Regions from separate parts of the Allosphingosinicella indica genome, predicted to be linked through region 3. Evidence: predicted binding sites of a transcription regulator. Region 3 holds the regulator's gene; each other region holds the start of a gene.
The links. Region 3 encodes LexA, which represses DNA repair genes until DNA is damaged. Its sites were predicted from a motif close to GTTCCNCNCTTGTTCT; they were not measured.
Positions count from the first base shown of each region.

Region 1 (10,397 bases), 990 kb from region 3:
CGAGCGCGGCGCTGGCGGCGAAGGCGATGGCGGCGGCGATCTTGCCGCGCACCGAGATCGCGCGATGCTCCCGCCAGGCGCGGATGTGCGGGCCGAGCGTGGGATCGGCCAGCAATCTTGCTTCCCACGCCGGGCTGCCGCGCGCGAAGCAGAAGGCGGCGAGGATCATGAACGGCACCGTCGGCAGCAGCGGCAGGAAGGCGCCGACGATGCCGAGCCCCATCGCCGCGAAGCCGGCGGCGCGCCAGCCGAGCGCGCGGGCCGAGGCGCGGGGTGGCACCGGCGCCGCGCCTGCCGCCTCAGCCGGCCGTCAGGCGGACCGAGGCGCTGGCGACCCAGCCGGCGCGGCACGGCCCGTCATAGGCGCGGCGATCGGCGACGGGGCGCGAGACGCCGCAGGCGGGCGACGCCGCCCCGGCATCGTCGAACACCACGCCCAGCCAGCGCTGATCGATCGAGCGGGTGCAGACGAAGAAGCTCGCCCCCGCGGGCAGCTCCGCCACCTGGCCCGCGCCTTCGAACGGCGCAGCGCGGACGGCGAGCCCCTGCCCCTCGGCCAGCCGCCGCGTGGTGCCGCGCGCGGTGCAGGCCGGGAAGCTCGGCCCGGATTCGCCGACGCGCACCGGCGTTTCCAGCCCGCCCTCGTCGATCGCGGCATTCTCGACCCGCTCATACGCCGGCGTCGTCGACCCGCGCGACGTATCGATATCGCTCCGCTCCTGACACCCGGCGGCGAGAAGCGGAAGAAGAAGCAAAAGACCACGCATCCCCCCACCATATGGCCATGCGGGGGGAGCGCAAGGCGAAGGCGGGTGTGGGAGGGCGCGGCGGCGGGGCAAAGCCGCGAATGTTCCCAATGTTCGCACTAGCCAGGGGGGTGGTGACCTACTCCTGTTGGATGAGATGTGGGCCTGCCCCTTCCCTAGTATTTGGACATCCGTAACGACCAACCACGACCCGCTGAGACTGGCCGACCATACACTAGCTCAGTGGTGTAGGAAATAGCTTCAAGTCCCCAAGTGAACTGATTCAGACTGCATACTTGTTTAATCCAAAGTGCGACTTGACGTTCGTTAGGTGTTCCTTACGCTGTACGGCATAAGAGGAGAGCCGCTATGGCTGTTGCTGCAGAACAGGGTCATCGCTTTGGCGGGGCGTGGACCGAGGTTAAACTCGACGCCGTAAGCTACTATTGTCAGTTTTTTAATAAGGTGTTGGTGGGTAAGCCGACGCCTAGTCGACCCTTTGAGCGCTGGTATTTTGACGCTTTTGCCGGAAGTGGCACTCGCCAAGTTGATCGAGAGTCTGGCGGTTTGTTGGAAGGGCGACCGATAGAGATCGCAACGCAGGACATGGCAGGGTCAGTCTTGAACGCTCTCAACGTCGAACCACCCTTTCACAAATTGGCATTCATTGAAGGACACCGCGGACGGTTCAAGTCACTCGAAAAGATAAGAGCCGCGCACCCGGAAAGGGGTATTGTCTGTCTGAATGGCGATGCCAATAAAAAATTAGTGGAGATATTCAGTGCGCCGCCGTGGAGTGATCAGCGGGAAGGGAGAGGATCGTGTCGCGGGCTATGCTTCCTCGATCCGTATGGAATGAATGTGAATTGGGCGACTTTGAAGCTTCTTGCACAGACGCGCGCCATTGACGTTTGGTATCTGTTCCCGCTCGACGCCGTGTCACGACAGCTTGCCGCACGGCTGGATCGCGTGGACACACACAAACAGCGGCGTCTCGACGAGATATTCGGCACACCCACTTGGCGCGAAGATATCTATAAAGTTGAAACAACTAACGATCTATTCGCAGAGCGAATTACAACCGCCACACGGCAATTCGATCGTGGCCAGATCGAGCGTTACGCACAAGAGAGATTACAAACTATTTTTTCTGCGTATGTATCTAATCCGTTACCGCTTTTGAACGATTCCGGCCGCCAGCTTTTCTCGCTTTTCTGCCTCTCAAACAGCGTTTCCGAAGCGGCTATCGCACTCATCAAGCGGGGAGTTGCCGGAGTGCTGAAGAAATATGGCGGGCAGTAGGCATCTCGTCGTAAGTTCGGTCTTTATATGTTCGACCCGTAGACTTCTTATTCTTACCGCCCCACTGCTTGAAGAAAAAGGCTGTTCCTTCTGCCCTACAAAGAACTTCGATCTCTTCGACCCACTTCTGAGGCATCGGTCGAGCGCGTGGACCGCTTTCACCACCAACGATCGCCCAATCAATGTCCTCGAGATTTGCGCCCGATACACTGCCGATGAGAGGCTCAAACGAAATGAATCGGACGGCGGCCCGAGTTGCTCGCAGATCTTCGATCCGATGCAGCACCGTTGCGTCTTCCACACTCGTCCCAACCCACACATTTGGTAGGACGACAAACTCTGGACGCGACAAAACTTCGCGCATCCGATCAGGCCGCTTAGTCAAAATTTGGTATGTGTGACGAGGTGTCGCCGCCATCACAGACCATACCTTCTCGATAAATTCGGTCGGGACGGCGATGTGGAACAGATCGGACATGCTATTAACAAAGACGGTACGCGGGCTGCGCCACCGCAGGGGAGCAGCCAAAGCCTTCTCGTCAGTGACAACTTTGCCTGTCCAAACGTAGCGGTCACCGCTTTTCCTTGTTAGGCCCTCGTACTTCTTGTTGCCCATCGCCTCCAGTCGAGCAGCCATTCGCATCGCATAACAGTTTGTGCAGCCAGCCGTGGCTATCGTGCAGCCGGCCACAGGATTCCATGTGACTTCTGTCCATTCGATTTTTGACATCTGGGACATGATCGACTTCCCGCAAAGTAGGAACGAAACAGGAACATAACAGGATTAAAACCCCTTGTCTCCCTATTCTCCTTTAAGAAGTTGGCCAAACTGAGTCACAGTCACGCGGCTTCAGCCTTCCGCGACTGTCGCTTTCTTTCATGCGGGTCCAAAAACCGTTTGCGAATCCGAACAACTTTTGGCGTCACTTCCACCAGTTCGTCGTCCTGGATGTAGGCGATCGCCTGCTCCAGGGTCATGCGGCGCGGGGGGGTCAGGCGGATGCCTTCGTCCTTGCCGCTGGCGCGGAAGTTGGTGAGCTGCTTGGACTTCAAGGGGTTCACCTCGAGATCCTGCGGCTTGGCATTCTCGCCGATCACCATGCCTTCATAGAGCTTGTCGCCCGGCGCGATGAAGAGGATGCCGCGCTCCTCGATGGAATTGAGCGCATAGGCGACCGCCTCGCCCTGTTCCATCGAGATGAGGACGCCGTTCTGGCGGCCCTGGATCGGCCCCTTGTACGGCCCGTATTTCTCGAACAGCCGGTTCATGATGCCGGTGCCGCGCGTGTCGCTCAAGAACTCGCCATGATAGCCGATGAGGCCGCGCGAGGGGGCGGAGAAGGTGAGCCGCGTCTTGCCGCCGCCCGACGGGCGCATGTCGGTCATCTCGGCTTTGCGGAGCGCCATCTTCTCGACGACGGTACCCGAATGCTCGTCGTCGACGTCGATGACGACCTGCTCATAGGGCTCCTCGCGGCCGCCGGATTCGCTGTCCTTGCCCTCGCGGAAGAGGACGCGGGGGCGCGAGATGGAAAGCTCGAAGCCTTCGCGGCGCATCGTCTCGATGAGGACGCCAAGCTGCAGCTCGCCACGGCCGGCGACCTCGAACGCATCATTGTCGTGCGCGGCGGTAACGCGGATCGCGACGTTGGTCTCCGCCTCGCGCTCCAGCCGGTCGCGGATGACGCGGCTCTGCACCTTGTCGCCGTCACGGCCCGCATAGGGGCTGTCGTTGACCGAGAAGCTCATCGCCAGCGTCGGCGGATCGATCGGGCGCGCGGCGACGGGGGTGGTGACGCCGGGCGCGGCGATGGTGTTGGAGACGGTCGCCTTGGTGAGGCCGGCGATGGCGATGATGTCGCCCGCCTGCGCGCTCTCCACCGGCACGCGCTCGAGCCCCTTGAACGCGAACACCTTGGTCGCGCGGCCGGATTCGACGGGATTGCCGTCGACGTCGATCGCGGTGATCGGCATGTTGACGTCGAGCTTGCCGCTCTCGATGCGGCCGGTGAGGATACGGCCGAGGAAGGGATCGCGATCGAGCAGGGTGGCGAGCATCTTGAACTCGCCCTGGGTGTCGAGGCCCGGCGCGGGGACGTGGGCGACGATCGTTTCGAACAGCGGCGTCAGATCGCCCTCGCGGACGTCATCGGTGCGGCCGGCATAGCCCGAGCGGCCGCTGGCGTAGAGGACGGGGAAATCGAGCTGCTCGTCATTGGCGTCGAGGCTGAGGAACAGCTCGAAACATTCGTCGAGCACTTCCGCCGGGCGCGCGTCCGGCCGGTCGATCTTGTTGACGACGACGATCGGCTTGAGGCCGAGCGCGAGCGCTTTGCCGGTGACGAACTTGGTCTGCGGCATCGGCCCTTCCGCCGCATCGACGAGCAGGATGACGCCATCTACCATCGAGAGGATGCGCTCCACCTCCGCGCCGAAATCGGCGTGGCCCGGCGTATCGACGATGTTGATCCGCATCGCCTCCGCGCCCGCGCCCTGCCACTCGATCGAGGTGCATTTGGCGAGGATGGTGATGCCACGCTCTTTTTCGAGATCGTTCGAGTCCATCGCCCGCTCTTCGACGCGCTGGTTGTCGCGGAAGGTGCCGGACTGGCGGAAAAGCTGATCGACCAGGGTGGTCTTGCCGTGATCGACGTGCGCGATGATGGCCACGTTGCGGAGGCTCATGGAAATTCTCTCGATGTCAGAAAAGCGGGATTGGCCGCGCCTATAGCATCCTATTGCGGCGCAACAAGGGCGGTGCGGACCGGGCGGTGGCCGCGCATCCGTCCCATCGCGCGACGGAAGCGGCGATCGGGGCGACGGAGGCCGCATATATCGCATTGTGAATCGGTGGTTTGTCGGCCACACTCACGCCCATAAAAATCGGGGTGGGAGCCGTTCATGTCTACAGTCGCCGAAAGCGTGGTGCAGCCCGAAGCCGTGCCCGCAGAACCGCCGGTCAAGAAGCGCAAGCTCTTGAGCCGCGATCCGAACACCACGACCGCGGGCGACCTGATGTCGCCGCCGGTGGGCGTGTTCCGCCCCGACATGACGGTCGCCGAGACGATCGAGCAGCTCCGCGTGATGACCCGCGATGCGATCGTCACCTATTGCTACATCACCGATGCCGACGGGCGGCTGCAGGGGCTGGTGGTGATGCGCGATCTGCTGCTCGCCCGGCCCGAGCAGAAGCTGGAAGAGCTGATGGCGCGCGACATCTTCGCGCTGCCCGCGCACATGAAGCTGGAGGATGCGCTGAAGCTGGCGCTGTCGCGCCATTACCCGGTCTATCCGGTGGTCGACATCAACGGCGTGCTGAAAGGGCTGGTGCGCGGCGACGAGCTGTTCGCCGAACAGGCGATCGAAATCTCCGCGCAGGCCGGTAGCATGGTCGGCGTCGAGAAGGAGGAGCGCCTCAACACGCCGCTCGGCCGCAGCCTGCTGCTCCGGCACCCGTGGCTGCAGATCAACCTGCTGACCGCCTTCGTCGCGGCGGCGGTGGTCGGCATCTTCGAGGACACGCTCGGCAAGCTCGTAATCCTCGCCGTTTTCCTGCCGGTGATGGCGGGGCAGACCGGCAACACCGGCTGCCAGGCGCTGGCGGTGACGCTGCGCGGCATGACGCTGGGTGATCTGAAGCCGGGCACCGAGCGCGCGCTGGTGATGAAGGAGGGCATGCTCGGCCTTTTCAACGGCCTGCTCGTCGGCGTCACCGCGGGCGCGGGCATGGCGCTCTACGCATCGATGCAGGGCGAGGCGCAGCCGCTGATGATGGGCATCGTCGTCCTGATCGCGATGGTGGTGAGCTGCATCGTCAGCGGCCTCGCCGGCGCGCTGATCCCGCTCGGCCTCAAGAAGGCGGGCGCGGACCCGGCGACAGCGTCGAGCATCTTCCTCACTACCGCCAGCGACGTGGCGAGCATGGGCATCTTCCTGACGCTGTCGACGGTGCTGCTGCTGTAGGTTTGCGGGTCTCTCTCGACTGGCCGTCTCGACTGCGCTCGACGGCCGCTCGAGATGAGCGGAACTTGGTTGCTGACATCTCTCGCTCATCTCGAGCAAAGCATCGAGCGAAGCCGAGATGCGTCGTCGAGAGACTAACCCCGGCTGACCTGCTCGATCAGTTCGACGCCGCGGGCGAGCGCGCGCTGCTCGCTGGGGCCGAGTGCGGCCAAGCGGGCGGCGAGGACGCGGACGCGGCGGCGTCGGCCCTCTTCCAGCAACTCCCGCCCTTCGTCTGTCGCCGCGATGCGAACCGCGCGGCGATCGCGGGCATCGGTCTCGCGCGTAGCCAGTCCGGCCTTGACCAGTGCATCCACGATCCGGCTCATCGTCGGCGGGCGCACCTGCTCGGCTGCGGCGAGTTCGGCGAGTGAAAGCGGCCCGGCGAAGACCAGCACCGACAGAGCGGAGAGGCGCGGTGCGGAGAGGCCAGCGGCGACATCCTCGCGCCGGACCAGGCGCAGCAACCGGATGGCCGCGCCGTGCAGCCGCGCCGCAATATCCTCATTAATCCGGTCACTCTCGTAGCTCATCGCACTTAATTAGCTTTGCTAATGTTTTGTTATGCGCAATAATTAGCACCTGCCGAGTCGCCCGGCAAGGAGAGCGCCGATGAGCATTGCCGCCACCCACATCGCGCAGGTCGCCGTGCCCGTGCGCAACCTCGACCGCGCGCGGACTTTCTACCGCGACAAGCTGGGTCTGCCGCATCTGTTCGATGCGCCGCCCGGCCTCGCCTTCTTCGGCTGCGGCGAAACGCGGCTCATGCTGAGCCAACCCGAAGGCCCCGAGACCGCGACGAGCGCGATCCTCTATTATGGCGTGCCCGATGCGGGGGCCGCCGAGGCGGAGTTGCGCGCCGGCGGCGTCGCGATCGAGCAGCCCGCACACAAGATCGCCACGGTAAACGGCAAGCAAGTGTGGCTGGCGTTCATGCGCGACAGCGAGGGCAATATGATCGGGCTGATGAGCGAACAGGCGGCGGGCTAGACCGCTTCCGCCAATTCAACCAACACCCCCGCTCATCTCGAGCGGCTGTCGAGCGAGGTCGAGACAGCCAAGTCGAGAGATCCGTCTCTCGACGGCGCATCTCGGCTGCGCTCGATGCTTTGCTCGAGATGAGCGTTGAATGGGGGTTGCGCATTTAACCCTCCAGATCCCTCGCCAGCGTGTCGAGGAGATCGACGGCGCGTTCGGCATAGGGCCCGATCCAGCGATCATGGATGCGCTTGATCGGCAGCGCGTTGAGGTGGTTCCAGCGCTCGCGCCCCTCGCGCCGCGCGATGACGAGATCGGCCTGCTCCAGCACCTTCAGATGCTGCATCACCGTGCACCGGTCGAGCTTCGGGAAGCGATCGCACAGATCGCCGGTGGTGCGCGGCCCGGCCTTCAGCGCGTCCAGCAGATCGCGCCGCAGCGGCGCCGCCAGCGCCTTGAAAATCCGATCGTCGCTGACCGCTTTTGACATGTTATGTTTTTATAACATATAAGAGTGCGACTCAAGGAGAATGATGATGATGGATCTGAAGTTTCAGGTATCGGCGCGGATCGCGAAGCCGGTGCACGACGTGTTCGAGGCGGTGGCGAACCCCGATCAGCTATCGCGTTACTTCACGACAGGCGGCGCCAAGGGGCGGCTGGAGACCGGAGCGACGGTGCAATGGGAGTTCGCCGACTTCCCCGGCGCCTTCCCCGTGAAGGTGGTCGAGGTCGTCCCCGACGCGCGGATCGTGCTGCAATGGGAAGCGAACGAAGGCCCGCCGCCCGAAGGCGCCGACGTGGAGAAGGTCGGCTATGACACAACCGTCACCATGCGCTTTACCGCGCTGGACGACGGCCGCACGCTGGTCGAGATCGCCGAGAAAGGCTGGCGCGAGACCGAGGTCGGGCTGCAGGGTTCTTACGGCAATTGCATGGGCTGGTCGCAGATGCTGTGCGCGCTGAAGGCCTGGCTGGAGCATGGCATCAACCTGCGCGAAGGCATGTACAAATAGCCGAGGGCCGCCCGGCCGATCGGAATCGCGCGCGATTCCAGCGGCGGCATATCTGAAACTGCTGTCCAACGGAGCGTGCCGAACCATGGCGACCGATCACGACGCCTATATTGCGGAGGCCCCCGAGCCACTTCGTCCCCTGCTGAAGCGATTGCGCGCCGAACTCGCCGATGCGCTGCCGGATGCCGAGGAGATCATCGCCTACAAGATGCCGGGCTTCCGGATCGGCAAGGCGATCATTGCCGGCTATGCGGCGTTCAGCAAACAATGCGGCCTGTATGTCGCGGCATCCGCGATTGCGGCGCATGCGGACGAAATCGCGGCGGCGGGACTGAAGGCGACGAAAACCGGCGTTACCTTCTCGCCGAAGCAGCCGATGCCCGACGCGCTCGTCAGGACACTCGCGTTGGCGTCCCGCCGCGATCAGAAGCCCTGAACGAGACGGTCAGAGCAACCACAGGCGGATGAGCCAGGCGACGGTGCCGATGACCGCGACGCCCGCGGCCCAGAGCAGAACGAACCAGCCGAGCCGCTTCCACAGGGGACCGGCCGCTTCGCCCGGCGCGCTCAATGATAGCCCTCCTCGTCCACCTTGCCGCGGAACACCCAATAGGACCAGGCGGTGTAGGCGAGGATGACGGGGACGAGGATGGCGGCGCCAACCAGCATGAACGCCTGGCTCTTCTCCGGCGCCGCCGCCTGCCAGATATCGACGCGGCCGGGGATGACATCGGGCCAGATCGAGATGCCGAGGCCGACGAGGGTAAGCGCGAACAGCCCCAGCGTCGCGAGGAAGGGCGTCGCATCGGTGCCACGGCGGATGCCGTGCCAGGCGAGCAGCGCAGTGAGGCAATATGCGATCGGCATCAGCAGCGTGAAGATCAGCCCCGGCCACTCGAACCAGCGCTGATAATATTGGCCTTCAAGGAACGGCGTCGCGAGGCTGACCGCCGCGGTAAGCAACAAAAAGACGGGCAACAGCGCGCTGGCGAAGCGGCGCGCATCGTCGTGAAGCCGCCCTTCGGTCTTCCACACCAGCCAGCTCGCGCCGAGCGCGGCATATGCGACGACGAGGCTGAGCCCGGTGAGCAGGCTGAACGGGGTCAGCCAGTCCCACCAGCCACCGGCATAGGCGCGGCCGTCGACGTGGATGCCCTGGAGCAATGCGCCGAGCGTGATCCCCTGCGCGAAGGCGGCGAGCAACGATCCGCCGCAGAAGCCCGCATCCCACCAGCGGCGGTGCGCCGGATCGCGCCAGCGGAACTCGAACGCAACGCCGCGGAAGACGAGGCCGAGCAGCATTGCGGTGAGCGGCGCATAGAGCGCGGGCAGGATGATCGCATAAGCGAGCGGAAACGCCGCCATCAGCCCGCCGCCGCCGAGCACCAGCCACGTCTCGTTGCCGTCCCACACCGGCGCAATGGCGTTCATCGCCTGATCGCGCTCCTTGCCGACGGTGAAGCCGGGGAAGAGGATGCCGATGCCGAGATCGAACCCGTCCATCACCACATACATGGCGACCGCAAAGGCGATGATGACGGCCCAGACGATGGTCAGGTCCATCACTCAGCGCCCTCCTGCTTGTCGGGGCGCGGGTGGATGCCGTCGCGGTCGAGCGCCTGCGCGGGGGTGATGCCGGCTGTGCGGATCGGGGCGTCGGCGACATCCTCTTCATTGGGATGCGGCGGCTTCGCCATCAGCTTCAAGATGTAGATCGTCCCCGCGCCGAAGACGAGGAAGTAGGTGACGACGAAGGCGGCGAGCGATCCGGCGACGCCGGGGACGCCGATCGGCGCGACCGCATCCTTGGTGCGGAGCAGCCCGTAGATCACCCAGGGTTGGCGGCCGACCTCGGTCGTCACCCAGCCGGCGAGCACGGCGACGAAGCCCGCGGGGCCCATCAGCAGCGCAAAACGATGAAGCAGCGGCCAGTCGTACAGCCGCTTCCGCACCCGCGCGACGAGGCTCCACAGGCCGAGCAGCAGCATCAGCATCCCCATGCCGACCATGATGCGGAACGACCAGAAGACGATGCCGACCGGCGGCCTGTCCTCACGCGCGATCGTGTCGAGCCCGTCGAGCGGCGCGTTGAGATCGTGCTTGAGGATCAGCGACGAGAGCTTGGGGATCTCGATAGCGGCATGAACGGTCTCCGCTTCGCTGTCGGGAATGCCGAACAGGATCAGCGGCGCGCCGTCCGGATGGCTCTGGAAATGGCCTTCCATCGCCATGACCTTGGCGGGCTGATGCTCCAGGGTGTTGAGACCGTGGAGATCGCCGACGAAAATCTGCACCGGCGCGACGATCGCCGCCATCCACATCGCCATCGAGAACATCGTGCGGACGTGCGGGC
Region 1 covers NZ_LT840185.1:547,202-557,598, forward strand. Annotated here, with positions in the region: gene B9N75_RS02815 (YbaN family protein) at 1-223, opposite strand, end outside; gene B9N75_RS02820 (hypothetical protein) at 300-767, opposite strand; gene tcmP (three-Cys-motif partner protein TcmP) at 1,116-2,048, shown strand; gene B9N75_RS02830 (DUF5131 family protein) at 2,002-2,778, opposite strand; gene typA (translational GTPase TypA) at 2,889-4,733, opposite strand; gene B9N75_RS02840 (magnesium transporter) at 4,950-6,011, shown strand; gene B9N75_RS02845 (MarR family winged helix-turn-helix transcriptional regulator) at 6,146-6,583, opposite strand; gene B9N75_RS02850 (VOC family protein) at 6,663-7,040, shown strand; gene B9N75_RS02855 (ArsR/SmtB family transcription factor) at 7,195-7,518, opposite strand; gene B9N75_RS02860 (SRPBCC family protein) at 7,559-8,044, shown strand; gene B9N75_RS02865 (iron chaperone) at 8,130-8,480, shown strand; gene B9N75_RS13880 (DUF2474 family protein) at 8,490-8,615, opposite strand; gene cydB (cytochrome d ubiquinol oxidase subunit II) at 8,612-9,607, opposite strand; gene B9N75_RS02875 (cytochrome ubiquinol oxidase subunit I) at 9,607-10,397, opposite strand, start outside.
Region 1: a site for LexA is predicted at 1,096-1,111, ahead of tcmP (three-Cys-motif partner protein TcmP). Genes of this name have one in related genera too.

Region 2 (10,397 bases), 800 kb from region 3:
GCATTGTTGCCCTGGTTCATCTGCCGATTACGGCGCCAGCTATCGAAATCGCTGCCGAACTGCTGGCGCTGCTCTCTCTGATATTCGTCATAGTCCCGATCGAGCTCGGCGATCTGCCGGTCGCGCCAGCTCCGGTAATGGGTGTCGGTCGGTGCGCCGCCCTGCTGCTGGCCGCCATAGCCCTGCTGCTGCTGGCGTTCGGCGCCGCGATAATAGTCGCCGTCGCCCCACGGTTCGCGCTGGCCGCCCCAGTCGCCGCCGGTGCCGCCATAATAGTCGCCGCTGCCGTAATATTGGCCGCGCGAGCGGCCGAGCGGGCGGTTCTGGCCGCGGAAGCTCATCTCCGGCCCGCGGTCGCGGCGCAGCGCGTCGCCTTCGCGGCGGCGTTCGGCCTCGTCATCGCCGAACCAGCTCTTCACCTCATCTGCCGCGCGGGCAAAGCCGCCGCGGTCCTCGTCGCGGCCATAGCCGCCGTCGCCGCCATAGAGGCTGCCGCCGCGCACCAGATCCTCGTCGCTGAAGATCGAGGAGCTGCCCGCGTAATTGCTGCGATAGTCGCGCTGGCCGCGCGCCCGGTCATCCCGCCAATCGCTTCGGATGTCGTCCCGATATCGATAGTCGCCCATGATGCTTGTCTCCTTCGCGTCGGGCGGGGCAGGGGGCGGCCCCGCTCTCAGAAGGAAAACGGGAGCAGCCGCCTGCCGTTCCGCAAGTTACCGCACCGAAACGGGATTTGGGCGCAGCGCGGAAGCGTTGCGGCATCGGCAACGCGCGGGTGCGTGCGGCGCGGCTTGTGCGCGTGCGGGGCCGCGCTCTACGTCTGCAATCCTCGTCACCGATCAGGGGATCGCCATGCGCGCCGTCGTCTTCGCCCTCGCTCTCGCCGCAATGCCCGCCGCCGCCATCGCCTGGCAGCAGGCCGCGCCCGCATCGCCTGCTGCCACCGCGCCGCGCGACGTGCAGGCCGGCGCCTATGTGCTCGACAAAAGCCACGCGAAGATCGTCTGGGGAATCAACCACCTCGGCTTCTCGACATACTATGGCGAGTTCACCGATTTCGACGCTAAGCTGTCGCTCGATCCCGCCAACCCCGCCGCGAGCACGCTGGAAGTGACGGTGAAGACCGCATCGGTCGCCACCCACAATGACAAGCTGGACGCGCACTTGAAGAGCGCCGACTTCTTCGACGCCGCCAAATTCCCGGAGACGCGGTTCGTCTCCACCGCCGTCCGCCCTACCGGCGAGCGCAGCGCAGACGTGACCGGCAACCTCACCCTCCACGGCGTGACCAGGCCGGTGACGCTCGCCGTTACCTACAACGGCGCCGGCAAGTCGCCCGTCAGCGGCCAATATGTCGCCGGTTTCTCGGCAACCGCGACCATCCAGCGCACTGAATTCGGCATCGATCAATACGCTCCGGCGCTCGGCGATGCGGTCGAGCTCAAGATCAGCGGCGAGTTCAACCCGGCCGCTTAGGCGCCTTGGCCTTTCGGAATGACGACCTCGACGCGGCGGTTTTTGGCGCGGGCGGCGGGGTCGTCAGAGCCGTCGGGGCGGGTGTCGGCGGCGATCGGCGCGCTCTCGCCCTTGCCGGAGACCTGGAAGGCGCGCTGGCGGACGCCGACCTGCCCGCCGAACCAGTCCGCCACCGTCCGCGCGCGCGCTTCGGAGAGCTTCTGGTTGTAGGCGTCGTCCCCCTTGCTGTCGGTGTGGCCGATCACCTGGATCGGGCCCGGCGGGCCGGCGCGGATCAGTTCGGCGGCCTTCGCAAGCTCGGTAGCGGCGGCGGGCGTGAGCTCGGCCTTGTCGAAATCGAACAAGGCGTCGGCGGGCAGGTCGATGACCGTGCCCATATCGGTGATGCGGGTGTTGAGCCCGCTGACCGATCCGGTGAGGCTGCTCACCTCGGCGCGCATCCCGCCTGCCGTGGTGGCGACGCTGACTCCGCCGCCCGCGGTCGGCTCGGATACCGCGCCGGTCGCCGAAGGCGCCGGATCGTTCGCAGCCGCCTCGCTCTGGTCCGCGGGCGCGCCGCCCGAGCAGGCGGCGAGCAGCAAGGTCGGGCCGAGCGAGACCGCGCCCAGCAACGTCAGCGGGCGGCGCGCCAGTCGCCTCATCCGCGCGTCACCGGCACGCCGTCGAACGGCGCGACGCCGGGGAGGTTGATCGACACCGTCGGGCTGGTCGGCGGCGGTGCCGGGAACTTGGCCCAGATGACGCCCGGTTTCACCGTGCAATCGGCCATGATCGAATTGCCGGACGGCCGCGAGGCGAGCCAGTTGCCCGCATTGTCCTTGAGGATGCCGATCCGCTGCGCGGTCGCGTCGTCGATCACGCTGATGTCGTCGAGCCGGAACGCTTCGGTGTTGATCTTCTCCATGCTCGAGCAGCGGAGGGTTACGGTCAGCACGTCACCGGTCACCGCAACCTTGATCAGATCAAGCTGGCTGCCGTCCGGCCCCGGCTGGCTCTGGATCACCGCTTGCGCGGGCATCTGCTGGACGGGCGGCAGCATTTCCTCCGGCGATTTCAAGGTCTCGCGCGTGACGCCGCCGGCGGACGCAGTTTCGTCCGCGGCCGTGGCGGCGGAATTGGCGGCGGCCGTCTCGTCGGCGTTGCGGACTTCGCAGGCGACCAGCGGCAGCGCGGCAACGGCAAGCCCGAGCAGGGCGATACGCTTCATCGTCATAAGCGGAAATGCTCCCCAATATAGGTTAGGAGCCATTACGTTCCGCCCCCGGAAAGGGTTCCCGAGACGGGAGGCCGATTACCGCGCCCCCTTCAGCGCCGCCGCCACGCCCTCGCGCAGCCACGCGGTGCGGATGTTACCGCGGTTGGTGAGGACGATCAGCATCGCGTCATCGTCTGGATAGCGTTCGAAGTCGCTGATATAGCCGTTGGTGCCGCCGGTATGGCCGTACATCGTCACCCCATCCGCGACGTTCACAACCACGCCCAGCCCGAACGCCTGGCCACCGGTCTTTCCGTCGGCATCGACCGGCGCCCGGGTCATCTCCGCCAGCATCGCCGGGCCGAGGATGCGGCCCGCCTTCAATGCTGCGTCAAGCGCGACAAAATCGTCGACGCTGGCGTGGACGGCGCCGGCGCCCTGCTGGACGAAGCCCCAGTTTATCGCCTGGTCCAGCTTGCCGGGATCGCCGTTATAGCCCTTCGCCAGCCCCTCCGCGCTGACCGGCACCAGATGGCCGGCCTCGATCAGCGGCGCCTCGATGCTCGCGCTCTTCATGCCCGCGGGCTGGAAGACGAGCGCCTCGACGAGCGCGGGGAAAGGCTGTCCGCCCGCCTTTGCCGCGGCGTCGGCGAGCAGCTCGAACCCGAAATTATTGTAGCGGAAGGCGGTCCCCGGCGCGGACTTGAGCGCGCGCTGCTCCGCCGTTAGCGCCGGCAGCAGCCCGCGCATCGCGGAGGGATGATCGGCGCGGAAATGCCAGATGAAGGGGAGGGTGAGATCGTCGATCCCGGATGTGTGGTTGAGCAGCATGCGGATGGTGACGCCGCGCCATTCGCCCGGCGCGTCGGCGATATAGTCGGTCACCGGCGCATCGAGCCGCATCCGCCCGTCCTCGACCAGCTTCAGCACCGTCAGCGCGGTGATGAACTTGCTCGTCGAATAGATTTTGAATCGCGTCTCGCGGGCGTTGGCGATGCCGTTGATGATGTCCGCCTTGCCGCAAACATGTTCGAACAGGTCGCGCCCGCCCGCGCGGACCAGTACGATCCCGGAAAAAGTATCCGCCGCGCATTCCGCGGTAAGCCGCGCCTTAATCGCCCCGAAATCCGCCCCCCGCACCGGCGCCGCCGCGATCGCGGGCACTGCTGCCGCCGCTAGCAACGCCGCCCAAACCATCCCCTTCAACATGCAAACGGCCTCGCTCTCATTTCGACCACGGATGTAGTCGATCAAACTGAACGGCAGATTGCTGATTGGGCTTGGAAGGACCGCGATCAGAGGCGTCCTCCGCCTCGGATCAAACCCACGAGATCAGGGCGCAAGGCGGTAAGCGACAATCCCGTCGCTGGCCGAGATCGTTAGGACATTGTCCGGCGTAATAGCCAACGCGCCGCCCTTGGGCGCCGACCACACCACAGGATAGGTCGATTGCCGCAGATCCACGGCATAAGTGGCCGTTTCGCTGGCAACGAAGAGGTGGCTACCGGTCACGATCACATTGTTGATCAGCGGACCGCGACCGTTGCCGATGTCAATTGAAGCGCGCACCGATCCATCGGCAGTGTTGATGAGATCGATGATGGCGCTGTCCGCGCGACTGGCGAACACTGTGTCTCCGCGGAGCGCCGGATGCCCGATATAGTTTCTGGACGTCCGCCACAAAGGCTCTGTTTTCGATAGCGAGAAAGCAAGTAGTGGAAGCGGCTGGCCCGGAAAACGATTGTCCGAAAAGGTGAAAATCCGTCCGCTTTCGTCCAAGATAGGAGAGCCACGATAGTGCGCTAGATAACTTATACCGAAATCGGAAAAATAAGGATTACGAATTTTGTGGGTGATTGACCCGGTGCTGCGCGAAAGTGAAAACAAATTTCCGCCACCGAAGAAATAGACGTAATTCTCATCGACTGCAACACTTTCACCACCTTAAACGAATCCTTCCGCTCCTGGCTGGAAAGTATCGCGCTGCCAAATCTGTGTTTTGAATGCTGTATTCGCCGCATACACCACATTGCCAAACTCGCCGGCCTGATAATAAAGATCATCACCGACGAACGTGGGCACGCCGCCCTGTCCACCCTGGCTGGCATATGTGACGACGCCCAGAGATCTGCCCGAGTCCGCCGTGATGAGCTGTATCGGAATGCTATCCGAATAGGAGCTCATCGACAGCGAGGCGACGCGACCATTGCCGTATGCAGGGCCACCGAAATAAACGTTTCGGCCGAGATTGTAGGACCAAATCACAGTCCCATTCTCAGCATTGATCGCGCGAGACAATACGCCGTCTTCCTGCCGCACATTGACAAAAATACTGCCACGCCGCGCCGCAATCTCGCTCGGCTGATTTTGGCCGGTGGCGAAACTCCACGCACTAGTGAAATCGGCGGTATTGTAATTGACCGCGACATAGCCGGTGTGCGCGGCGTCGCGTTGGAAGGTCGCCCAGTCCCTGAGCCGGACGTCCAGGTTTACCGTAAAAGTCTGCGTCGAGCCGGGGTAGACCGTAGAACAATCGGCAGAGGTGCAGAGGCGGAAGGTAACGTTGCCCGTGCTCGTACCGCCGGGCAACATTGACGCCGTCTTGAGCGATACGTTGAAGCTGGTTCCACTGGCGGTGGGCGTGCCATTCAGCGTGTAGCGCTGACCATCCACTCGCACATCGGCGACAATCGGAGAGGTGCTTGTCCCGCTATATGACGCGGTAAAGCCGAAGGTCTGACTTTGACCTTCGTCGACGGTGACGTTGGCCGAAGATGTTGAAAGCGTCACCGGGAGGTTTGCGAGCGCCGGGGTAGGAGCGGGTTGTGGTGCGGATGCGCCGCCGCCTCCGCCGCAGCCATAGACCATAAACACGGCTCCCGCGACCGCAGGAAACTTCAAGATTTTGATATTGCCCCTCGAAATACCCTGCCTTGCTATCAATCACTTATCCATTCGTCCAAAACTATTTGGCGTACTCTTGAACTTTATTTGCACGGCGGTGAAGGATTGGCCTGCGGATTGCGTACGGTTGCGTTTGGACGCACTCACCACCATCTCGCCGCTGCCGCGTCAGGCCTCGACATCCGCATCGCTTGCAACCTCAGAACAAATCTGGAACACCGCCGTCCATGCTGACTCATATTTCCGTGCGCGGCGCGCGCGAGCACAATCTCAAGGGCGTGGACGTCGATATCCCGCGCGATACGCTGACGGTGATCACCGGCCTGTCCGGATCGGGCAAGTCGAGCCTCGCGTTCGACACCATCTATGCCGAGGGGCAGCGCCGCTATGTTGAGAGCTTGAGCGCCTACGCGCGCCAGTTCCTCGAGATGATGCAGAAGCCCGACGTCGATCATATCGAAGGCCTCTCGCCCGCCATCTCGATCGAGCAGAAGACGACCAGCCGCAACCCGCGTTCCACCGTCGCGACCGTCACCGAGATCTATGATTACATGCGCCTGCTGTGGGCGCGCGTCGGCGTGCCCTATTCGCCCGCCACCGGCCTGCCGATCGCCGCGCAGACGGTCAGCCAGATGGTCGATCGCACCATGGCGCTGCCTGAGGGGACGCGGCTGTACCTGCTCGCGCCGGTGGTCCGCGGCCGCAAGGGCGAATATCGCAAGGAACTGGCGGAGTGGCAGAAGGCGGGCTTCACCCGCGTCCGCATCGACGGCCAATTCTACGAGATCGACGAGGCCCCCGCGCTCGACAAGAAGTACAAGCATGACATCGAGGTGGTGGTCGACCGGCTGGTGGTGCGCCACGCCGATGCGGAGGGCGAGGGCGGAATCGCGACGCGGCTCGCGGACAGCCTGGAGACTGCGCTCAAGCTGGCGGATGGGCTGGTCTATCTGGATCCCGCCGATCCATCCCCCTCCCGCGAGCGGGAGGGGTCAGGGGAGGGCCTGTCGTCTGATGGTAAGGCTTCGGACATTCCCTCCCCCAGCCCCTCCCGCAAGCGGGAGGGGAGTGTGCTGCAGGACAACGCCCCCCCGGGGCGCATCACCTTCTCCGAGAAGTTCGCCTGTCCGGTCTCCGGCTTCACCATCGCCGAGATCGAGCCGCGCTTGTTCTCGTTCAACGCGCCGCAGGGGGCGTGCCCGGCGTGCGACGGCTTGGGCGAGAAATTGCTGTTCGATCCCGAGCTCGTCGTCCCCAACGAGAATCTCAGCATCAAGAAGGGCGCGGTGGTACCTTGGGCGAAGTCCAACCCGCCCAGCCCTTATTACATGCAGGTGCTCGCCAGCCTCGCGCGCGAATATGGCTTCGCGCTGGAAACGCCGTGGAACGAGCTCGCGCCCGAGCATCAGAACGTCATCCTCTACGGCACCAAGGGCAAGCCGGTGACCCTCCGCTTCATCGACGGGCGCAAATCCTATGAGGTGAAGAAGCCGTTCGAGGGCGTCATCGGTAACCTCCAGCGCCGTCTGTTGCAGACCGAGAGCGCGTGGATGCGCGAGGAGCTGGGCAAATACCAGTCCTCCGCCCCGTGCGAGACGTGCGGCGGCGCGCGCCTCCGGCCCGAGGCGCTGGCGGTGAAGATCGCCGGCGAGGATATCTCGATGTCCACCCGCCGCAGCGTCGGCCACGCGCTCGCCTGGTTCGAGACGCTGGAGGAGAAGCTCACCCCGCAGCAACGCGAGATCGCCCGCGCGATCCTCAAGGAGATCAACGAGCGCCTGGGCTTCCTCAACAATGTCGGGCTCGATTATCTCAGCCTCAACCGCACCTCGGGCACGCTGTCGGGCGGCGAGAGCCAGCGCATCCGCCTCGCCTCGCAGATCGGCTCCGGTCTCTCGGGCGTGCTCTACGTCCTCGACGAGCCCTCGATCGGCCTCCACCAGCGCGACAACGACCGGCTGCTCGTCACTCTCCGCCGGCTGCGCGATCTCGGCAACACCGTCATCGTCGTCGAGCATGACGAGGACGCGATCAAGGCCGCGGACCATGTCATCGACATGGGGCCGGGCGCGGGCGTCCACGGCGGCCGCGTGGTGGCCGAAGGCAGCCTTGCCGACGTCCTCGCCAACGAGGCGAGCCTCACCGCCGATTACTTGACCGGCCGCCGCGCGGTGGCGCTGCCGGCCAAGCGGCGCAAGGGCAACGGCCGCAAGCTCACCGTCCACGGCGCGCGCGCGAACAACCTCAAGGACGTCACCGCCGCCATCCCGCTCGGCACCTTCACCTGCATCACCGGCGTCTCCGGCTCGGGCAAGTCGAGCTTCACCATCGACACGCTCTATGCGGCGGCGGCGCGGCACCTCAACGGCGCGCGGCTCCAGGCCGGCCGGCACGAGAAGGTCTCCGGCCTCGATCATCTCGACAAGGTGATCGACATCGATCAGTCGCCGATCGGCCGCACCCCGCGCTCCAACCCCGCCACCTACACCGGCGCCTTCACCAACATCCGGGACTGGTTCGCGGGCCTGCCGGAGGCGCAGGCGCGCGGCTACAAGCCGGGCCGCTTCAGCTTCAACGTCAAGGGCGGCCGGTGCGAGGCGTGCCAAGGCGATGGCGTCATCAAGATCGAGATGCACTTCCTGCCCGACGTCTACGTCACCTGCGATGTCTGCCACGGCGCGCGCTACAACCGCGAGACGCTGGAGGTGAAGTTCAAGGGCAAGAGCATCGCCGACGTGCTCGACATGACGGTGGAGGACGCGCACGCCTTCTTCAAGGCGGTGCCGCCGATCCGCGACAAGATGGCGATGCTGGAGGAGGTCGGCCTCGGCTACGTCAAGGTCGGCCAGCAGGCGACGACCTTAAGCGGCGGCGAGGCGCAGCGCGTGAAGCTCGCCAAGGAACTCAGCCGCCGCGCCACCGGCCAGACGCTCTACATCCTGGACGAGCCGACGACGGGCCTCCATTTCGAGGACGTGCGCAAGCTCCTCGAAGTGCTCCACGCGCTGGTGGAGCAGGGCAACACCGTGGTGGTGATCGAGCACAATCTGGAAGTCATCAAGACCGCCGACTGGATCGTGGACCTGGGGCCGGAAGGCGGAGATAAAGGCGGCGAAATCGTCGCGGAAGGCACGCCGGAGCACGTGGCGAAGGAACCCCGTTCATATACCGGCACCTATCTGGCGCCCCTGCTCGCGGGGTCGCGCACAGAAGCGGCGGAGGCCCCTCCTAAGAAGCGGGGTTCCTCCTCGATGCGCCAGCGAGAGGCAGCCGAGTAACCTGCGGCGACAAGTCTGTCCTGAGCAAACTGCCGAGTTGGTCGAGACGCTCAGTCAAAAAGGGCGGCGAGATCGTCGCGGAAGGGACGCCGGAGACGGTGGCGAAGAAGGGGCGGTCATCTACCGGAGCCTATCTAGCACCCCTGCTTGCGGGGTCGCGGACGGAGGTGGTGAAGGCTCCACCCAGGAAAAAGCGCGGTTACTCCTCGATGCGCAGCGAGAGGCAGCCGAATGACCTTCCGCGACAAGCTTTTTTCAGAAATCCACACTATCGAACATAGTTTGGACCAACGGCAACCTTGGTCGTTAACCGCAAAGATCCGGCACGTGTTCACAGCAAACAACATTGACGCCATAGTCCCGCCTAAGGCAGCGAGACACAGTTCCTTTGCATGTCGACTTAATTCTGCTTTTCACCTTAGCGGGAGCAGATTTCTGACGCGGCTCTATAAGGTCAATATCCTCCGTTACCAATGCACGCGATTGTGAGGCAATTGATAGAGTAACCCATTTGTGATCTTTTTTCGGGATTCCTAGTCTTTGAAACTCTCGAAACTTAGACGGGACGTTATCAGCAAACAGCACTATTTTTCGCTCAACTAATTTGTCATTAATCCAGTCACTCAAAGCAAGCGGGAATTTACCTGCTGCGCAGTCGAGCCATTCCTGTTGGCACTTACCTTCTTCATCCAGAGCTATACTTGCCTCTCGAAATATAGCGTCAATTGCATCATGAGCTATTCCGCGCTCGGTTAGTCGCTCGTGCTGAAAATAATTCATCACGTTAGCGTCGACGACAGAAGGCCTCATGCCGTCGGCTCCGGATATTCAAATGCTAGCTGAGTCCTTCGAGACGATGATTTTCGCATTGCTGCGCGCGCAAGTGAAAGGCTTTCCGCCTGCCGTTGGGGAAAAAAGCCATTTGGAAATGGTGGCTCGAACGCTCCATGTTCATCAATACCAATCTCACTGACCCGCTCTTCTCCTTGGTCAGTCACATAAAATATTGCCACGTCTTCGGGTGCAATGTCCCCCAACGCAACATGACGGGCGATCCGCAGAACAAGATTGTCGCTGTGAGTCTCAATAAAGATCTGTCCGCCGCGAGTTGCCAAATTTGAAAAGAAAGACCCGAGAGCGGCCTGCGCATCTGGGTGGAGATGAATCTCGGGTTCTTGAACGACTAGAAGTTTATTAGAAGAACCCGGGTGGCTTTCATCAAACAGATTTAATCCACCAACAAGCACAGGAAGTACCTGGCTACAGCCAAAACCAACATCGCAGATATTATGTTTGCTACCATCATTTGATATCAAGCATATTTCAAAATGACGAGGGGTTAGACTCTGAACAGTCACACCCTCCGCAATGCCAGTGTATCGAAACCAGAAAGATATGTTAGATACGAGATCCTTCCTTATTCCACCCCTCTTCGATGCATCCGCAGCTAGCATTGTCGCCATATTTGAACCAGATATACCGACTTTTCTTGCGCTTTCACCAGAATAGAGATAGGTCCGCTGGGGCTGGTCACGAAACGGCGA
Region 2 covers NZ_LT840185.1:354,780-365,176, reverse strand. Annotated here, with positions in the region: gene B9N75_RS01835 (SWFGD domain-containing protein) at 1-626, opposite strand, end outside; gene B9N75_RS01830 (YceI family protein) at 853-1,476, shown strand; gene B9N75_RS01825 (OmpA family protein) at 1,473-2,117, opposite strand; gene B9N75_RS01820 (hypothetical protein) at 2,114-2,689, opposite strand; gene B9N75_RS01815 (serine hydrolase domain-containing protein) at 2,768-3,880, opposite strand; gene B9N75_RS01810 (PQQ-binding-like beta-propeller repeat protein) at 4,004-4,450, opposite strand; gene B9N75_RS01805 (PQQ-binding-like beta-propeller repeat protein) at 4,616-5,572, opposite strand; gene uvrA (excinuclease ABC subunit UvrA) at 5,803-8,853, shown strand; gene B9N75_RS13860 (hypothetical protein) at 9,160-9,633, opposite strand; gene B9N75_RS01795 (AAA family ATPase) at 9,660-10,397, opposite strand, start outside.
Region 2: a site for LexA is predicted at 5,777-5,792, ahead of uvrA (excinuclease ABC subunit UvrA). Genes of this name have one in related genera too.

Region 3 (10,397 bases):
GTTGCGCGGTGCAGTGGCGAACCCGCGCCGCCACCCCATATCGCAGCCATGATACCGCTCTCGATCCTCGACCTCGCCCCGATCACCGACAATGGCGACGCCGGCAGCGCGCTCCGCAACGCTGCGGACCTCGCCCGGCACGGCGAGGCGCTCGGCTACAACCGCTTCTGGATGGCCGAGCATCATTCGATGCCCGGCGTCGCGAGCGCCGCAACCGCGGTGGCGCTCGCGCATGTCGGCAATGCCACGCAGCGCATCCGCATCGGCGCAGGGGGCATCATGCTTCCCAACCACGCGCCGCTGCAGGTGGCGGAGCAGTTCGGTACGCTGGAAGCGCTGTTCCCGGGCCGCGTCGATCTCGGGCTTGGCCGCGCTCCGGGCACCGATCAGGCCGCCGCGCGCGCGCTGCGGCGCACGCTCTCGGGCGACGTCGACCGCTTCCCGCAGGACGTGGTCGAGCTCATGGAATATTTCCGCCCGCCCGAGCCGCGCCGCGTCCGCGCGATCCCCGGCGAAGGAATGGACATCCCGCTATGGATCCTGGGCTCCAGCCTCTACGGGGCGCAGCTCGCGGCGGCGTTGGGACTGCCCTACGCCTTCGCGTCGCACTTCGCCCCACAACAGATGATGGAGGCGATCCACGTCTATCGCGCCGGCTTCCGGCCCTCGGCGCAGCTCGACCGGCCCTATGTGATGCTCGGCTTCAACGCCTTCGCGGCGGAGAGCGATGCGGAGGGCGTGCTGCTAGCCTCCTCGCTCGCCCAGGCTTTTGTCAATCTCAGAAGCGGCAATCCGACGCCGCTCCAGGCGCCCATCCCCGATTATCTGGAGAGCGTGACGCCGGTCCAGCGGATGGGGATCGAGCAGGCTTTGTACTGCTCGGCGATCGGTTCGCCCGACAGCGTGCGTACCGCGATGGAAGGGTTCGTGGCGCAGACGGGCGCCGACGAGCTGATGATCACGTCGCAAATCTACGACCATATGGCGCGGCGGCGCTCGTTCGAGATTGTGGCGGATGTCTGCGGGCTTTCGCCCGGCTGATCCGACGTCAAAGCTGCGGGGGAGCCGAAAGGCGGGGCATGGTGGGCGCGGCAAGGATTGAACTTGCGACCCCTGCGGTGTGAACACAGTGCTCTACCACTGAGCTACGCGCCCATGCCCCGCATCGCCGGCCGCTGGCCGGCGAAGAGCGCGCTCCTTAGAGCGCGGCCACGGCGCTGTCCAGCACCGCGGAAAACTAATCGCCTGTAGATCGAAGTCGGGCCGGCTGCCCTCCGGCCGGCCCGTCCCGATCAGCCGTTGACGGCGTCCTTCAGGCCCTTGCCGGCCTTGAATTTCGGCTGGGTCGATTCCCGGATCTGCATCGGCTCGCCGGTGCGCGGGTTGCGACCGGTGGACGCCTTGCGCTTGGAGCAGGCAAAGGTGCCGAAGCCGACCAGTCGGACCTCATCGCCCTTCTTCAGCGAAGCGGTGATCGCGTCGAAGACGCTCTCCACGGCCTTGCTGGCGTCGCTGCGGCTGAGCCCGGTCGTGTCCGCAACCGTGCCGATAAGCTCCTGTTTGTTCATTTCGAACCCCTGTTTACGCTTGGAATCGCGGCTGAGCGCCGAAAAACCATCTAAGAACAGGTGCCCTTGCGGAGTCAAAGGGGAATGCGCGCAATTTCGTCCGAAAATCGCGCATTCCCCAATGAAATCCGATGCTGCGGGGTAACAAATCAGTGGCGGCTGGCGACTCCTCCGCGGTCTTCCGGCGCTGCCGAAAGCTCGACTGGCGGAACCGCCGCCAACTCGTCTGCCTCGGTCCATTCGATGGGATCGACTGGCTGGGTGAGCGCCACCGACAGCACTTCGTCGACGTGGCTTACCGGAATGATCGTCAGCCCTTCGGTGATGACCCTAGGAATTTCGGCCAGATCCTTTTCGTTCTCGGCCGGGATCAGTACCGTCTTGATGCCACCGCGCAGCGCCGCGAGCAGCTTTTCCTTGAGCCCGCCGATCGGCAAAACCCGCCCACGAAGCGTCACCTCGCCGGTCATCGCCACGTCGCGGCGGATCGGGTTGCCGGTCAGGGTCGATATGATCGCGGTGACCATGCCGATGCCCGCCGAAGGGCCATCCTTCGGCACCGCGCCTTCCGGCAAATGGACGTGGATGTCCTTGCGCGAAAAGACGCTGGGCTTGACGCCATAGCTCGGGCTGCGCGCACGGACGAAGGAGAAAGCGGCTTGGACCGACTCCTTCATCACTTCGCCCAGCTTGCCGGTAGTGCGGATCTGGCCCTTGCCGGGGACCGTCACCGACTCGATGGTCAGCAGCTCTCCGCCGACTTCGGTCCAGGCGAGGCCGGTGACCGCGCCGATCTGATCCTCTTCCTCGCTGACCCCGAAGCGATATTTGCGCACGCCAACGAATTCGCCGAGCGTCTCGGGCGTCACTTCGAGCGTCACGTCCTTCGCTTCGAGGATGCGGCGCAGCGCTTTGCGCGCGACCTTGGCGATCTCGCGCTCCAGCGTGCGGACGCCCGCCTCGCGGGTGTAGTGGCGGATCAGCGAGCGCAGCCCCTCGTCGGTGATGACGAGCTCGCCCTCGGTCAGCCCGTGCGCCTCGATCTGCTTGGGGATCAGGTGGCGCTTGGCGATCTCCACCTTCTCGTCCTCGGTATAGCCTTCGAGACGGATGATCTCCATGCGGTCGAGGAGCGGCTGCGGCATGTCCATCGTGTTCGCGGTGGTGACGAACATGATGTCGGAGAGATCGTAATCGATCTCCAGATAATGATCCTGGAACTTGGAGTTCTGCTCCGGATCGAGCACTTCGAGCAGCGCCGACGCCGGATCGCCCCGGAAATCCTGGCCGAGCTTGTCGATCTCGTCGAGCAGGAACAGCGGGTTGGACGTGCCGGCCTTCTTGAGGTTCGACACGACCTTCCCGGGTAGCGAGCCGATATAGGTGCGCCGGTGGCCGCGGATCTCGGCCTCGTCCCGGACGCCGCCAAGCGACTGGCGCACGAATTCGCGGCCCGTCGCCTTGGCGATCGAGCGGCCGAGCGACGTCTTGCCGACGCCGGGCGGGCCGACGAGGCAGAGGATCGGCCCCTTGAGCTTGTTGGTGCGCGCCTGCACGGCAAGATATTCGACGATCCGGTCCTTGACCTTCTCCAGACCATAATGATCCTCGTCGAGGATGCGCTGCGCCTCGGTTATGTCGTGGCGCACCTTGGAGCGCTTGCCCCAAGGCAGCCCGAGCAGCACGTCGAGATAATTGCGGCTCACCGTCGCTTCCGCAGACATCGGCGCCATCGCACGAAGCTTCTTCAGCTCCTGCTTGGCCTTGGTTCGCGCTTCCTTGGAAAGCTTCAGCCGCTCGATCTTGCGGGCGAGCTCGGTCAGCTCGTCGCCGTCGCCCTCCTCGCCCTCGTTGCCGAGTTCGCGCTGGATCGCCTTCAACTGCTCGTTGAGATAATATTCGCGCTGGGTCTTCTCCATCTGCCGCTTCACGCGGCTGCGGATCTTCTTCTCGACCTGCAGCACACCAAGCTCGCCCTCCATGAAGGCGAACGCCATCTCGAGCCTGCGCACCGGATTGAGCTCGGCGAGCAGCGCCTGCTTGTCGGCGACCTTGATGGTGATGTTGGCCGCGACCGCGTCGGCGAGCTTGGACGCCTCCTCGATCTGGCCGAGCTGCACCGCCGTCTCGGCGGGGAGCTTCTTGTTGAGCTTCGAATAATTTTCGAACTGGTCGACCACCGAACGCATCAGTGCGGAGACTTCGGCGCCTTCCGGCTCCTCGCCCTCGACCGGCGTGACCGTGGCGACGAGATGCCCGCCCTCGGATTCGAGCGTGGCGAGCGTCGCGCGGCGCTGGCCCTCGACCAGCACGCGCACCGTGCCGTCGGGGAGCTTCAGGAGTTGGAGGACGGTGGCGACAACGCCGAGATCATAGAGCGCATCACGATCAGGATCGTCCTCGGCCGGATCGAGCTGCGAGACGAGGAAGATGGACTTGTCCGCCGCCATCGCGCTCTCGAGCGCCGCGACCGATTTGTCGCGGCCCACGAACAGCGGCACGATCATGTGCGGAAAGACGACGATGTCGCGCAGCGGAAGAACGGGGAAAGTTTCGGTCATCGGGACTCCAGTCTTGGCCCGTTATATGGGGCCTCCCCTTAACGCATCAATGACATTGACCGCGGGCGCGGCAGGCGCATGAAGGCGGCATGATCCTCGTCATCGACAATTACGACAGCTTCACCTGGAATCTGGTGCGCTATTTCGTCGAATTGGGTGCCGAGGTGCGGGTGGAGCGGAACGACGCGCTGACCGCGGCCGAGGCGCTGGCGAGCGGCGCACAGGCGTTCGTCATCTCGCCGGGACCGGGGCGACCGGAGGATGCCGGGGTGTCGCCCGATCTCGTCGCCGCCTGCGTGGCGGCGGCCCGTCCGCTGCTCGGCGTATGCCTCGGCCATCAGGCGATTGCGACGCATTGGGGCGAACGGATCGTGCGAACCGCGCCCGTCCACGGGAAGACATCGGCGATCGCGCACGACGGCAGCGGCGTATTCGCCGGCCTGCCGTCGTCCTTCACCGTCGCGCGCTATCATTCGCTCGCGGCGGAGGGCGTTGTCGCGCCGCTCCTCGTCAACGCCACCGCGGGCAGCGTCGTGATGGGTTTGCGGCATCAACATCTCCCGATCCATGGCGTTCAGTTCCACCCGGAAAGCGTGGCGAGCGATCAGGGCCATGCCCTCCTCGCCAACTTCCTCGATATCGCCGGCGTGACGCGCTCTGCGCTCGCTTGACAGGTTCCGCGGCGTTTCCTACACGTTCCCTGTCCGTTCCAATGAAGGGCCGAGGTGATGCTGACGCGCAAGCAACAAGAGCTGTTGATCTTCATCCACGACCATCTAGCCGACAGCGGCGTCTCGCCCTCGTTCGAGGAGATGAAGGACGCGCTGGAGCTGAAATCGAAGTCCGGCGTCCACCGGCTGATCTCGGCGCTCGAAGAGCGCGGGTTCATCCGCCGCCTTCCCAATCGCGCCCGCGCGCTGGAAGTGGTGAAAATGCCCGACGGCGCGGCATCCAAGGCGGCGCCCCGCCCCGTCATCCCCGCTGCCGCGAACTCGAACGACATCGTCGAGCTTCCGCTGCACGGCCGGATCGCCGCCGGCACGCCGATCGAGGCGCTGCAGGGCACCGAAAGCCTCGCGGTCCCCGCCGCGCTGCTTGGGCCGGGCGAACATTATGCGCTGGAAGTGTCCGGGGACTCGATGGTCGACGAGGGCATTCTCGACGGAGACTATGCGCTGGTGCGCAAGACCGACACCGCGCGCGACGGCGAGATCGTGGTCGCGCTGGTCGACAATAGCGAAGCAACGCTCAAGACCTTCCGCCGCGAAGGTTCGATGATCCGGCTCGATCCCGCCAACCGCAATTACGATCCGCAGCGCTACCGGCCCGATCAGGTGGTCGTGCAGGGCAAGCTCGCGGGCCTTCTGCGACGCTACTGATGGCACGGCTGAACTACGTCGAACTGCCCGTTCGCGATGTTGCCGCCGCCAAGGCCTTCTACGAGCGTGCGTTCGGCTGGAGCTTGACCGCGTTTGGGCCGACCTATGCCGCCACGACCAGCGGCGATACGGACATCGGTCTCCAGGGCGATAGCAGCGAAGCCCCCGGCGCGCCGCTGCCGGTGATCGCAGTAGACGATCTGGAGGCGGCAGTGACCGCGGTCGAGGCGGCCGGCGGGACGATCAGTAAGCCGATTTTCGCTTTCCCCGGCGGCAAGCGATTTCATTTCGTCGATGTCGCCGGCAACGAACTCGCCGCCGTGAAAGCCGACGACTGACCGTCTTGCCGCCAGGGGTGTCGCCCAACGCGATCCGCGACGCTGACGACCTTGGGCCGACCGCCCAATGATATGGCGAGGCCGCCGGTCTTTGCCAGCAATGCGCGATCGGCCTTGATCCAGCGCGGCGCACAGGCTTCTGGCAATCGCCGGTCGGCGACGACGATATCGGCCTCTGCGCAGGCACGGATCATGTCGCGCCAGGCGACGAAGTCACGGCTTCGGGTGGCCAGAAGGCGCCAACGCCGGCCGTCGCGGACGATATCGGTGACGCAGAGGTCGCGGCTACAGGAGGCCGTCCTCGTCTCGTCGAGCGCGGACAGTTCGCCGTCGGTGCCGAGCCCTTCGCCCAATATGCCGCGCACATAATCCCCGGCGCGACCGCGCAGCGTCGCGAACCTCCCGTCGGGCATGCGTAGCGCGAGATGGCGGCCGTCGCCCGTCACCAGCAGATCCGGCGGGGGTGTCGCGAATGCCCACAACGCGCCCGCGACGATCGGCGCGAAACCCGCCAGCCGCCAGCGCGTCTGCCAGAGCGCGGCCCATAGTCCGCCTGCCACGATCAGGCCGAAGGCGCCCGGCGGCATGCTCGGCAGCATCGCGAGCGCACCCGGCGCATTGGCCGCGCTATGGGCGATCCACAGCATGAAGGTCAGCCCCTGCCCTGCCACCCACCAGAAGGGCGCGCCGAGTCCGACGACATCGAACAACAATCCCAGCGCCTCGGCCGGCATGACGATGAAGGTGGTGAGCGGGATCGCGATAATGTTGGCGAGCGCGCCGTACATGCCGGATTTGTGAAAGTGGAACAGTGCGATCGGCGTCAAGGTAAGCTCGACGGCGATACCGGTGAGCAGCAGCGCGAGCATGCCGCGCGCGATCCGCGCCGCATATCCTTCCTCCCGCCGCGCGAGCAGCGCCTTTACGCGCGGATGCTCGTGCAGCACCACGATCGACGTCACCGCGGCGAAGCTCATCTGGAAGCTGGGTCCGGCAAGCGCATCGGGCCAGAACAGCAGCACGATGAGCGCGCCCGCCGCGATCAGGCGCAGGGTCAGCGCCTCGCGCCCCATCGCGATGCCGCCGAGGACAAGCAGCGCCGCGATGCACGAGCGGATCGTCGGCACCTCCGCGCCGGTGAGCAGCGTATAGGAAACGCCGGTCGCGGCGCCGGCCCCCGCGGCGACCAGCACCAGCGGCCAGCGCAACGCCAGCGCCGGGCTGAGCGCGAGCAGCTTCAAGGTCAGCAGCATCGCGGCGCCCACCACCGCGGTCACGTGCAGGCCGCTGATCGAGAGCAGGTGCGCCAAACCACTGCGCCGCATCGCTTCGGCATCCTCATCGGTGATCGCGCCGCGGTCGCCGGTCACCAGCGTCGCGGCGATAGCGCCCGCGCCGCCCTCGCCCACGCTTTCGCGGACATGCGCCGAGAGTTGCTGGCGCCAGCCCGCGATCCGGTCGCCCCAAGCGCCGCGCGGCGCTTCGCGCACTATTTCGACGTCGCCGATCACCCGCCCGGTGCCGCCGAGCCCTTGAAACCAGGCGACGCGAGCGAAGTCATACGCGCCAGGCACCGCCATCGGCGGCGGCGGCATCAGGCGCGTCCGCAAGGCGATCTCGGCACCCGGCCGGAGGCCATCGCGCATTCGGTCCTCTGGAATGCTCACGCGGACTTTGGGAGGGATGTCGTCGCTCGCGGTTGCGAGGGTCAGCCGTACGCTTTGTCGTGCGGGCAGCGGCTCGACCTGCGCGATCCGTCCGGTGAAGGATGTGACGACAGGCCTTTCCAGCACCGGCGCCGCAACCCGCTCCGCCTTCCACCATATGAGCGCAACGCCGAGCGCCGCTACGCCTGCGAAGATCGCCAGCGCGCGTCCCCATCGCGTGCCGCCGGCGAATGCGAGCGCGGCCATCGCCAACGCCGCTGCGATCAGCAAGAACACGGTCCACCACCGCGCGTCGGGCAGGACGAACCAGGCCGCGATGCCGGCACCCAGCCCTACCGGCAGCCACAGCGGCAGGCGGTCGTGCTCGCGCTCCGCGATCAGCTCCAGCGCTTCGGCCAGGCTGCGGAGCGACCCCAGCGGACGCACGCGCGCTCCAACACCGGCCGCTATTTGTAGCGACCGTACCGCTATGCTAGGGGCGCCCGCGTCTTTCGTCGCCATCTCGGGCGCCATCCTTGGAGAATCCGCGCGTGAGCGCAAGCATCGAGCCTCGTTCGGTCGTCACCCGTTTCGCGCCCTCGCCGACCGGGTTCCTCCATATCGGCGGCGCCCGGACCGCACTGTTCAACTGGCTGTTCGCGCGCCACCACGGCGGCAAGTTCCTGCTCCGGATCGAGGATACCGACAAAGCGCGCTCCACCCAGGCCGCGATCGACGCCATCCTGGACGGCATGCGCTGGCTGGGGCTCGACTGGGACGGTGACGCCTATTTCCAGTCGCGTTTCGCCGAGCGGCACGCGGCGGTCGCACACGAAATGCTCGCCAACGGCCACGCCTATCGCTGCTACATGACGCAGGAGGAGCTCGCCGCGCAGCGCGCCGCCGCGCAGGCCGAGCGCCGGCCGTTCAAGGTCAACAGCGTGTGGCGCGACTGCGCGCCCGACGCGCCCTCCCCCGATGCGCCCTACGTTGTCCGCCTGAAAGCCGAGCACGAAGGCGAAACGGTGATCGAGGATGCGGTCCAGGGCCGCGTCACCGTCCAGAATGCCGAGCTGGACGACATGATCCTGCTCCGCTCGGACGGCACGCCCACGTATATGCTCGCGGTGGTGGTAGACGATCACGACATGGGCGTGACCCACGTCATCCGCGGCGATGATCATCTCAACAACGCCTTCCGCCAGCTCGGAATCATCCGCGCGATGGGCTGGCCCGAGCCGGTCTATGCGCATGTGCCGCTGATCCACGGACAGGACGGCGCCAAAATGTCCAAGCGCCACGGCGCGATCGGCGTCGACAATTACCGCGACGAACTGGGCATCCTGCCCGAAGCCTTATCCAACTATCTCCTCCGCCTCGGCTGGGGCCATGGCGACGACGAGATCATCGCGCGCGAGGATGCGGTGAAATGGTTCGATCTCGCGCACGTCGGCCGTTCGCCCTCGCGCTTCGACATCAAGAAGCTCGAAAATCTCAACGGCCACTACATCCGTGAGGCCGACGATGCCCGGCTGGCGGACATCGCCGCCCCGGATATCGCCAAGCTGGTCGGGCGGCCGCTCACCGAGGCCGATCGCGATCTGCTGACCCGCGCGATGCCCGAGCTCAAGCCGCGCGCCAAATCGCTGGGCGAGATTGCGGAAGGCGCAACGTTTCTTTTCAAAACCCGTCCCTTGGACCTCGACGAGCGCGCCGCCGCCTTGCTAGAAGGCGAAGCGGCGGACCTGCTCGCCCTCGTCCATGCGGCGCTTTCCGCGCTGCCCGAGTGGACGGGCGAGGCGACAGAGCAGGCCGTGCGTGGGGTGTCCGAAAGCGCCGGCGTGAAGCTCGGCCAGGTGGCGCAGCCGCTGCGCGCTGCACTGACCGGCCGGGCGACGTCGCCGGGAATATTCGATGTGCTGGTTCTGCTGGGCCGCGACGAGAGCCTCGCGCGGATCGCGGAGCGGGCGAACCTATAGGGGAATGAGATTATGGCCGACACCAAAGCAGCGCTGAACATCGGCGGCAACACCAACGATTATGCAGTGCTCGACGGTTCGGTCGGCCCTTCGGTCATCGATATCCGCAAGCTCTACGGCCAGACCGGGCTCTTTACCTACGATCCGGGCTTCACCTCGACGGCGAGCTGCGAGAGCGCGATTACCTATATCGACGGCGACGAGGGCATTCTCCTCCATCGCGGCTATCCGATCGATCAGCTCGCGGAGAATTCCACCTTCATGGAAGTCTCGTACCTGCTGCTGAACGGCGAGCTTCCGACCGCCGACGAGCTCAAGAATTTTACCTACACGATCTCGCGCCACACCATGCTGCACGAGCAGCTCGCGACCTTCTACCGCGGTTTCCGGCGCGACGCGCATCCGATGGCTATCATGTGCGGCGTCGTCGGCGCGCTTTCGGCCTTCTACCACGACTCGACCGACATCACCGATCCCGAGCAGCGGATGATCGCCAGCCACCGGCTGATCGCCAAGATGCCGACGATCGCGGCGATGGCGTATAAATATTCGGTCGGTCAGCCGTTCATGTATCCGGACAACTCGCTGACCTATACCGGCAATTTCCTGCGCATGACCTTCGGCGTCCCGGCCGAGAAATATGAGGTCAATCCGGTGATCGAGAATGCGATGCGCCGCATCTTCATCCTCCACGCCGATCACGAGCAGAATGCTTCCACCTCGACGGTGCGGCTGGCGGGCTCGTCGGGCGCCAACCCGTTCGCCTGCATCGCGGCCGGCATCGCATGCCTCTGGGGTCCGGCGCACGGCGGCGCGAACGAGGCGGCGCTCAACATGCTCCGCGAGATCGGCACGCCCGACAAGATCCCGGAATATATCGCCCGCGCGAAGGACAAAAACGATCCGTTCCGGCTGATGGGCTTCGG
Region 3 covers NZ_LT840185.1:2,366,177-2,376,573, reverse strand. Annotated here, with positions in the region: gene B9N75_RS11795 (LLM class flavin-dependent oxidoreductase) at 49-1,041, shown strand; tRNA gene B9N75_RS11790 (tRNA-Val) at 1,081-1,155, opposite strand; gene B9N75_RS11785 (HU family DNA-binding protein) at 1,293-1,568, opposite strand; gene lon (endopeptidase La) at 1,718-4,129, opposite strand; gene B9N75_RS11775 (anthranilate synthase component II) at 4,219-4,800, shown strand; gene lexA (transcriptional repressor LexA) at 4,858-5,508, shown strand; gene B9N75_RS11765 (VOC family protein) at 5,508-5,846, shown strand; gene B9N75_RS11760 (ComEC/Rec2 family competence protein) at 5,792-7,939, opposite strand; gene gltX (glutamate--tRNA ligase) at 8,044-9,471, shown strand; gene B9N75_RS11750 (citrate synthase) at 9,484-10,397, shown strand, end outside.